Regions from separate parts of the Bartonella sp. SL320 genome, predicted to be linked through region 1. Evidence: predicted binding sites of a transcription regulator. Region 1 holds the regulator's gene; the other holds the start of a gene.

Region 1 (5,011 bases):
CGTGTAAGTTCTAAGCCTTCACAAAGGCGCAACCCCATAAGGAGCATTTCATTTGCTTGTTGCTCAAGAGTTAATCGTTCTGTTTCAATACAGCCATGCCCTGTTTTTTCGACCAATTCAAGCCACTGTTCAGGATGCTTTTCATTGATTGTGACATAACGTTCATGGTTTTCAAGGTGTGATAAAGGTGTTTTTGAAAAGGCGGAAGAAGGATTTGGTATGTTCTCAATGAAACGCCCGTGTGCTCCTGGACCAAAGCCTGCATATTGATGATAACGCCAATAAAGAAGGTTGTGTGCTGATTCAGCACCAGGCATGGCATGGTTTGAGATTTCATAGGCAGGAAGTCCATACAAAGCTGTTATTTCTTGGGTAAGCTGATACATATCTGCTGCGAGTTCCGATGGAGGAAGGCTAAGCCTCCCTGCGTCATGAAGTCGTTTAAAGGCGGTTCCTTCTTCGATCGTCAATTGATAAAGGGAAAGATGGTCTGCTGCCAAATCAATGGCTTGTATAAGTTCAGATTTCCATTGTTCAAGGGTTTGTTCGGGTCGAGCATAAATGAGATCAAAGGATAAACGTGGAAAAATTTTCCGTGCTAAAGCAATGGCACAAAGAGCTTGTTCCACATTATGGAGTCGGCCAAGTTTGCGCAATGCTTTATCATTGAGCGCTTGTATCCCTAAAGATAAGCGATTAACACCCGCAGCACGGTATCCACGAAAGCGCTCTGCTTCCACACTGGATGGATTAGCTTCTAATGTAATTTCAACTTTATCATCAAGTATCCATTTCCTTGCAAGTGCCTGCAAGAGGGCATCAACAGTTTGCGGCTCCATAAGAGAGGGGGTTCCCCCACCAATAAAAATACTGGTAATATGGCGTGGACCTATTTTGTGGTATTGCGTTTCTATTTCGCGTTCAAAGGCGGTGACAAAACGTGGTTGATCAACACCATGGATGCGAACATGTGAATTAAAGTCACAATAGGGACATTTAGCTGTACAAAATGGCCAATGAATGTAAATGCCAAAAGGTTCGTTCATGAGACTGCCAGAAGGTTTTCTGCCAAAAGTTTAAAAGCTCGTGCGCGATGTGAAAGAGGGGGAATGTCATTGTGTTGCCAGCCGTGTTTTTGCTCTGTTGACATTTCTCCGAAGGTATTCTCATATCCATCTGGTAAAAAAATAGGATCAAAACCAAAACCTTTGTCTCCTCGTGGAGGCCAAATGAATGTTCCTTCAACGCATCCACGGAAATAATCTGCATGGTTATCAGGCCATGCAATGCAAATGACAGATATAAAACGGCATTTTCGTTGACTTTTTTCTCGCGCTCCGACTTTTTGGAGTTCATCTTCTATTTTTTGCATCGCTTTTGGAAAATTACGTGTACCGTCAGTTTGAATCGCCCAATCAGCTGTATAAACGCCTGGTGCACCATCCAATGCATCCACCTCTAAGCCTGAATCATCAGAAAGAGCGGGCAGTCCTGTCTTTTTTGCTGCTGAAAAAGCTTTAATATAAGCATTTTCTTCAAATGTTGTTCCCGTTTCTTTTGGTTCTGGCAAGCAGAGCTCTTTTGCCGATTGTATTATTAAACCGAAAGGCGCAACCAAATTAGTGATTTCATGTAATTTGCCGGCATTATGTGTAGCAATGACAAGTTTTTTATCTTCTATACTTCTCATATAGATTTCTCCAAAAGTGAAAAGGGAACTACTGTTATACTAAAAATCAGCTTAAAAATTCTTATGATACACGCTCTGCTCGATTTTACATGATAAGATTTTTTTTACATGCTTTATAATATTTTATTCAAATAAATTAAAAAGACACGAGAGACGCTCTTTTTTATAAAAACCTTTATTTTTATGAGAGCCTCTTTATGGAAGAAATCTAATTTTCTACTCCCAGTAGTTTGTAAACAACTCAGATTCCCTTAGCAAGTCCTTAAAAAAGATCAATCCCTCTCTTAAATACCCAATCACACATTCTAAAAAACACCTCACGCATAATTTATATATTTATATGCCTTATATCATCATTCTAAAAGATGGTATTTTACGGCTCAATAAAATAATATATTTTTATACTTATACTACTTTAGACTATTTGACCAAAGCTTGGCAAAAATTATATAAGAGAAGAGTGTTTTTAAAAGTAGTGAAACAATTGTGATGAAGCACAAACCTATTGATAATGAATTTAAATATCTTGATGAGCGTTCGCGTGATATTTTTCGCCATATTGTTGAAGCCTATCTTAATGATGGTGAACCTGTAGGGTCACGCAATCTTTCGCGACTTTTGCAACAAACACTATCCCCTGCAACGATTCGCAATGTGATGAGTGATCTTGAACATCTTGGTTTGATTTATGCACCGCATGTTTCTGCGGGGCGGATGCCAACACAATCGGGTTTACGCTTTTTTGTTGATGCATTTATGGAAGCGGGTGATTTGCCAAATGAGGAGCGGGAAAATATTGAGATGCAAGTCAAAGAGGCAGGTCATGCGCAATCGGTTGAACATTTTCTTGTTCAAGCAAGTCGCGTTCTTTCCGATCTTTCACGTGGGGCAGGACTTGTTCTTGCAACAAAACAAGAAGGAACATTAAAACATATTGAATTTGTGCGCCTTGATAGAGAGCATGCTCTTGCTGTTTTAGTAACTCAACAAGGTGAAGTTGAAAATCGGATTGTTCATTTGCCAGAAGGGGTTACTCATGCGCAATTGACAGAAGCAACGAATTTTCTTAATGCGCATATTCAAGGACGTACATTGAATGAAGCTAAAGGGGAAATTGCTCGTTTATGCGCAGAAACACGAGCTGCACTTGATGATTTATCGCATCATCTTGTTGAAACAGGATTAGCTCTTTGGGGAGGAGAAGGGGCGGATCATAAAATACACCTCATTGTTCGTGGACGCAGTAATTTGCTTGAAGATGTGAAAGCAGAAGAAGATTTAGAACGATTACGCCATTTATTTGATGATCTTGAAACACGTGAGAGTATGGCACAACTTCTCGATTTAACGGATGCGGGTTCAGGGGTACGAATTTTTATTGGTTCAGAAAATAAACTGTTTTCACTTTCTGGTTCTTCTTTAGTCGTGGCACCTTATCGTGATTCACAACAAAGAGTCATTGGTGCTTTAGGCGTTATTGGTCCTACACGGCTTAATTATGCAAGGATTGTTCCCATGGTTGATTATACAGCTCAGCTTGTGTCACAGTTATTACGTTAAAATGATGCAGTTTAAGTATTTGTACTATAAAAGCTCATTATATTAATATACATCAATACCCCTTGATTTTTGTCTGTAAAATTTCGATATCGAGAATAACAAATCTTATGAAGGAATAGAATTTTTATGTCTGATGAAAAAAACAAATTTACTGACGCTTCATTTGAAAATTGTGATTTAAAAAATCCAGCTGATCGTAATACACTTAAACAAGCAGCAGATGAACTTTTAAAAACACATAAAACAGAAGCACATGAAGACGTTGAAGAAGAAAGTAATGAGATTGATCCTTTAGCATCTTTGCAGAATGAAAATAAAGAGCTGAAAGATCAGCTTTTGCGTCTTGCTGCAGATATGGAAAATCTTCGACGTCGCACGGCGCGTGATGTCGCAGATGCGAGGGCCTATTCCATTGCTAATTTTGCACGGGATATGTTATCTGTTTCTGACAATCTCAATCGTGCTTTGGAAGCAATTCCAGAAGGTGCACGGGAAAGTGATGCTGGTTTGAAATCATTGGCAGAAGGTGTTGAAATGACTGAACGTGCCATGATGGCAGCATTAGAACGTCATGGGGTGCAGAAAATTCACCCAGATGGACAAAAGTTTGATCCTCACTTTCATCAAGCGATGTTTGAAATTCCTAATGCCGATGTTCCCGATAACACTGTTCAACAAGTAGTTCAGGCCGGTTATATTATCGGAGAAAGGGTTTTACGTCCAGCTATAGTAGGTGTGGCCAAAGGAGGAAAAAAAGACGCTTCTGTTGAAACTGATACGGCTTCACATCAATAATAAGCCTCCAACGTAAAATGCACATTCTTTGCAATTTTGCATGTATGGGGTCTTTTCTCAAAAAGCTTTAAAGGGTGTTACAAACACCCTTTTATCTTTGAAGCACCCAACTTCCTTTGACAAGATACCTAGCATCACTTGAGGGAGATGGCGATGCAAATAAAACAAAGTGATCGACCTTAAAAGGAGAAAATGAAAAATCACCCCGAGAGGATAGATAAGGAGGAAGGTCTTCAGGTTTAATATCGAGCAGCCGCGCAAGGGTAATATGTGGAATAAATTTCTTTTCATCAGGCGTTAGACCTAAATGACTGCGAATACATTGCATTTTCTCGTGTAAAAGATTGAGAGCGTCACAAGGTTCGATGCGAATAACAAGAGAATGTGGCGTATTTTCCGAACCAAAAACATCAAAACCCCTCATTTGTAGCATAAAAGGAGGGAGATTTATTGTATCAAAGGCATGCATAAGTGCAGTTTCTGTATCATTTTCAACTTCACCGAAAAAAGACAAAGTGACATGAAAATTTTGCGGATTAATCCATTGCGCATTTGGTAAGCCATTTTGCAACGATATCAGTTGTTGTGTTGTTTGTTGAGGAATTTGAAGAGCACTAAATAGACGATCCATAATATTATCTCCTTATAACGAAAAGATGCTGTACAATGACAGATAAATTGAAAGCGAAGCGTGTCATAGAAGATAAGGCAATAGTTGTGAAAAAGAATGTCTAAAAAATGCTTACCACAATTATGAACGTACAAAGCTTATTTTTTAAAGAAGATAGTTGTAATATCGATAAGAATTGCATTTTCATGATATGCATCACAATGATAGGCAGTTGAAAATTATTTTTGTATTATGAAAAGCTACAAAGTTATCAGAAGATAAGGAAAGTTGATTGATTTCTGATTTGTGAAATTATCTTGATATTTTTTTCATTTAAAAGCACACATATTCAGTAC
Region 2 (5,011 bases), 350 kb from region 1:
ACCAGACGGTCATAATCTTCTCCTAAAAACGCCGGCTTTAAGAGCTTGTGTGCGCAAAGTTGTATCATTTTTATGGGCAGCTTTGGCAATTTCAGCGGCTTTTTCATAGTTAATTTCTGGGGCAATTTTGGGGGCAAGGGCTGTGACCAACATCAGTGAGCATTCCTATGAGCACGTGAATATGAACACGATTGTTACGCAAGTCCTTAGACAAAACATTGGGATGCAATGGAGATCAAAAGAGCGCATGCAATTATTTTCAAGTGGGGTGATGGGGAGCATCTAAGACGAGAGTCTAAGAGCCCTGTTCCAACAGCCGTTCCACTTTGGATTAAAAGCTGGAGGAATAAGGACCGAAATTGAAAATGAATACTGTGGGTTATCATCATCATCGGGGCATGGGGCCCCGATGTTTTTGATGGATCACGGTTTAGAGAGCTTTGCCTCTTCTTTAATTGGGCTCTTTATTGGGGCGCGATCATCTTTTTGGGGTCAACCAGACGGTCATAATCTTCTCCAGAAACGCCTGCTTTAAGAGCTTCGGTGCGCAAAGTTGTATCATTTTTATGGGCAGCTTTGGCAATTTCAGCGGCTTTTTCATAGCCAATTTCTGGGGCAAGGGCTGTGACCAACATCAGTGAACGCTCCATGAGTGCGTGAATATGAACACGATTGGCACGCAATCCTTGGACACAATGGAGATCAAAAGAGCGCATGCAATTATTTTCAAGTGGGGTGATGGGGAGCATCTAAGACGAGAGTCTAAGAGCCCTGTTCCAACAGCCGTTCCACTTTGGATTAAAAGCTGGAGGAATAAGGACCGAAATTGAAAATGAATACTGTGGGTTATCATCATCATCGGGGCATGGGGCCCCGATGTTTTTGATGGATCACGGTTTAGAGAGCTTTGCCTCTTCTTTAATTGGGCTCTTTATTGGGGCGCGATCATCTTTTTGGGGTCAACCAGACGGTCATAATCTTCTCCAGAAACGCCTGCTTTAAGAGCTTCGGTGCGCAAAGTTGTATCATTTTTATGGGCAGCTTTGGCAATTTCAGCGGCTTTTTCATAGCCAATTTCTGGGGCAAGGGCTGTGACCAACATCAGTGAACGCTCCATGAGTGCGTGAATATGAACACGATTGGCACGCAGTCCTTGGACACAATGGAGATCAAAAGAGCGCATGCAATCCCCAAGAAGGGTAATGGATTGCAAGACATTATAGCCAATAAGAGGCTTATAAACATTGAGTTCAAAATGTCCTTGACTTGCAGCAAAGGTAACGCTGGTGTGATTGCCAAAAACTTGGGCTGCAACCATGGTCATGGCTTCACATTGGGTGGGGTTGACCTTGCCAGGCATGATAGAAGAGCCGGGTTCATTTTCAGGCAGACTTAATTCACCTAAACCAGAACGCGGACCAGAGCCTAAAAACCGAATGTCATTGGCAATTTTAAACAGATCCGCGGCGAGAGCATTTAAGCTTCCATGGAAATGCGCAAGAGCGCCATGATGCGCAAGTGCTTCAAATTTATTGGGTGCCGTCTTAAAGGATATCCCAGTGAGGGCACTGATTGTTTCGGCAAAGGCAACATCAAAACCTTTGGGGGCATTGAGCCCTGTTCCAACAGCTGTTCCACCTTGCGCCAGCATTTGAACATCGGTAAGGGCTGTTTCAATACGCTGAAGATTGGCTTCTAGAGCAACCCGATAACCTGAAAACTCTTGTGCAAGCGTTAAGGGTGTTGCATCTTGTGTATGGGTGCGGCCAATTTTAATGATATCGGCAAATTCTTCTTCCTTTTTCTTTAAAGTGGAAATGAGCGCTTCAAGAATGGGAAAGAGATGTTGGCGCGTCTGCAATGTGGTGGCAATGTGAAGTGCCGTGGGAAAAGAATCGTTGGAGGATTGACTCATATTGACATGGTCATTGGGATGAACGGGCTTTTTACTTCCCAACTTTCCTCCCAAAAGCATGCTGGCATGGTTGGCAATCACTTCATTGACATTCATATTGCTTTGCGTACCAGAGCCTGTTTGCCAAACAGAAAGGGGAAAATGCTCATCAAAAGCGCCAGAAAGAACTTCATCAGCGGCGGTAACAATGGCTTTTCCAATGTTTTGCGGGAGTTTTCCTTTGTCCATATTGACAAGAGCTGCGGCTTTTTTGATAAGGCTTAAGGCATAAATAATGGCAAGAGGCTGCTTTTCACTGCCAATATTAAAATTATGCAGAGAACGTTCAGTTTGTGCACCCCAATAACGATCTTGGCGTACCGCAATCGTTCCAAAGCTATCCGTTTCCTGACGTGTTTCAACCATGATTAAGATCCTTTTTTGTTCACGGGTTCTTAAAAAAGCTAAATAACGCGAAAGTACAAGAAGAAGCAAGATGTGGAAGCTTTATTTAAGAGAAATTATTTTATGGCTATCCTTGACATCGAGAAAGGCCGATTTTATATCTTGGATAGTGTTAGCACTCACATGTATAGAGTGCTAGCAAGAACTTTCTAAGATTAATGCAATTATGTTCAGTTTTAAGGATTTAAAACATGGCTAATATACAATTCCGCCCGCTTCACGATCGTGTCGTTGTCCGTCGGGTTGAATCTGAAAATAAAACTGCTGGTGGGATTATCATTCCTGATACAGCAAAAGAAAAACCACAAGAAGGCGAAGTTATTGCGGTTGGCAATGGCGCTCTGGATGATAACGGAAAGCGCGTGCCTTTAGAAGTCAAAACAGGAGACCGTATTTTATTTGGAAAATGGTCTGGAACTGAAGTCAAGATTAATGGCGAAGACCTCTTAATCATGAAAGAATCGGACATTATGGGAATTATGGGCTAATTGAGAAGCGCTCATTTTTTCATTCTTGTACTATTGTGAAAAAAACTCCAAGGAGAAATTAAATGGCTGCTAAAGAAGTCAAATTTGGCCGTGAAGCGCGTGAGCGTTTGTTGCGCGGTGTCGACATCCTTGCTAATGCGGTGAAGGTGACACTCGGCCCTAAAGGGCGCAATGTGGTGATTGATAAATCATTTGGTGCGCCGCGCATCACAAAAGATGGTGTATCCGTTGCAAAGGAAATCGAACTGGAAGATAAGTTCGAAAATATGGGTGCGCAAATGTTGCGTGAAGTTGCTTCTAAAACCAACGATATTGCTGGTGATGGAACCACAACGGCAACAGTTTTGGGACATGCTATTGTGCAAGAAGGTGTTAAAGCCGTGGCTGCTGGTATGAACCCAATGGACCTTAAGCGCGGAATTGATGCTGCTGTTGATGAAGTGGTGGCTAATCTTTTCAAAAAGGCTAAAAAAATCCAAACTTCAGCAGAAATTGCACAAGTGGGAACCATTTCTGCGAATGGTGCGGCTGAAGTCGGTAAAATGATTGCAGATGCCATGGAAAAAGTAGGCAATGAAGGCGTCATTACCGTGGAAGAAGCAAAAACTGCTGAAACGGAATTGGAAGTTGTCGAAGGAATGCAATTTGACCGCGGCTATCTTTCTCCTTATTTTGTTACAAATGCGGAGAAAATGGTTGCTGATCTTGATGATCCTTACATTCTTATTCACGAAAAGAAACTGTCTAATTTGCAATCCTTACTTCCAGTTTTGGAAGCTGTTGTTCAGTCTGGAAAACCCCTTCTTATTATCGCTGAAGATGTGGAAGGCGAAGCTTTGGCAACACTCGTGGTTAACAAGTTGCGCGGTGGTTTGAAAATTGCGGCTGTAAAAGCACCTGGATTTGGTGATCGTCGTAAAGCCATGCTTGAAGATATCGCTATCTTGACCTCTGGACAGGTTATTTCTGAAGATGTGGGTATTAAGCTTGAAAATGTCACCTTGGATATGCTTGGACGCGCAAAGAAAGTGAATATTTCTAAAGAAAACACCACCATTATTGATGGTGCTGGACAAAAGGCTGAAATTACCGCACGCGTTAATCAGATTAAAGCGCAGATTGAAGAAACAACTTCTGACTATGATCGTGAAAAATTGCAAGAAAGACTGGCTAAATTGGCTGGTGGTGTTGCTGTTATCCGTGTGGGTGGTGCAACAGAAGTTGAAGTGAAAGAAAAGAAAGACCGTGTGGATGATGCATTGAATGCAACACGGGCAGCTGTGGAAGAAGGTATTGTTGCTGGTGGTGGTACCGCATTGTTGCGTGCAGCAAGTGCGTTGACCGTTAAGGGAAGCAATCCTGACCAAGAAGCCGGTATTAATATCGTGCGTCGTGCTCTTCAAGCACCAGCCCGTCAAATCGCAACCAATGCCGGTGAAGAAGCAGCGATTATCGTTGGCAAGGTATTGGAAAATAATGCTGACACATTTGGTTACAACACCGCAACCGGTGAATTTGGTGATTTGATTGCTTTGGGAATTGTTGATCCTGTGAAAGTGGTGCGTTCTGCTCTTCAAAATGCGGCGTCAATTGCAAGCCTTTTGATTACAACAGAAGCAATGGTTGCTGAAGTTCCAAAGAAAGATGCTCCAATGCCTCCAATGCCAGCTGGTGGAATGGGTGGAATGGGCGGAATGGATTTCTAAGTTCTTTTCCCTAGAGAGAATAAAGAAACGGGTCTTTTTGACCCGTTTTTTTTGTCTATTTTTTTGTTTCTCACATTTTTTGTAAATCTTTCAGGTAGAAAAGAAGACTCCAATACTCCCTCTTTGTTTTCTATCTCTCATGGTTTTTTCCCTATGGTCCTTAATATATTACGGCTCTGCTGCTTCCATGAATAGCAGGTCCATCCTTTCTATTTGCATATTTTTCTCGACCATCTTCAGATCCGTTATTCTTCTTATAAAGCGCACTTTCTTACGGTTTATTTTACAGTTCCACATTTTTACGATTTTACAAATTTACAGAAAAAAAGCAAATTTTTTCTCATCATCATGGTCATTATCGTCATCATCATTCCAGTCATCAAAAGTTATTGATTTGCATTAATTTTATTCAAATCACAACAAGCGTAAAGTGAGATAAGGAATATATTACGGTTTTT

What was found. The regulator HrcA, encoded in region 1, represses chaperone genes, less so after heat shock. The targets are predictions, from matches to a motif close to GTTAGCACTCNCNNNNNGNGAGTGCTAAC.
Region 2: groES (co-chaperone GroES) is a predicted target of HrcA. The motif match lies at 2,471-2,499, and genes of this name have one in related genera.

Annotation. Positions count from the first base shown of each region.
Region 1 covers NZ_CM185143.1:29,735-34,745, reverse strand. Annotated here, with positions in the region: gene hemW (radical SAM family heme chaperone HemW) at 1-1,046, opposite strand, end outside; gene rdgB (RdgB/HAM1 family non-canonical purine NTP pyrophosphatase) at 1,043-1,690, opposite strand; gene hrcA (heat-inducible transcriptional repressor HrcA) at 2,180-3,250, shown strand; gene grpE (nucleotide exchange factor GrpE) at 3,377-4,045, shown strand; gene thpR (RNA 2',3'-cyclic phosphodiesterase) at 4,137-4,676, opposite strand.
Region 2 covers NZ_CM185143.1:377,713-382,723, forward strand. Annotated here, with positions in the region: partial or broken gene fumC (class II fumarate hydratase) at 1-264, opposite strand, end outside; partial or broken gene fumC (class II fumarate hydratase) at 465-731, opposite strand; gene fumC (class II fumarate hydratase) at 932-2,320, opposite strand; gene groES (co-chaperone GroES) at 2,551-2,847, shown strand; gene groL (chaperonin GroEL) at 2,910-4,553, shown strand.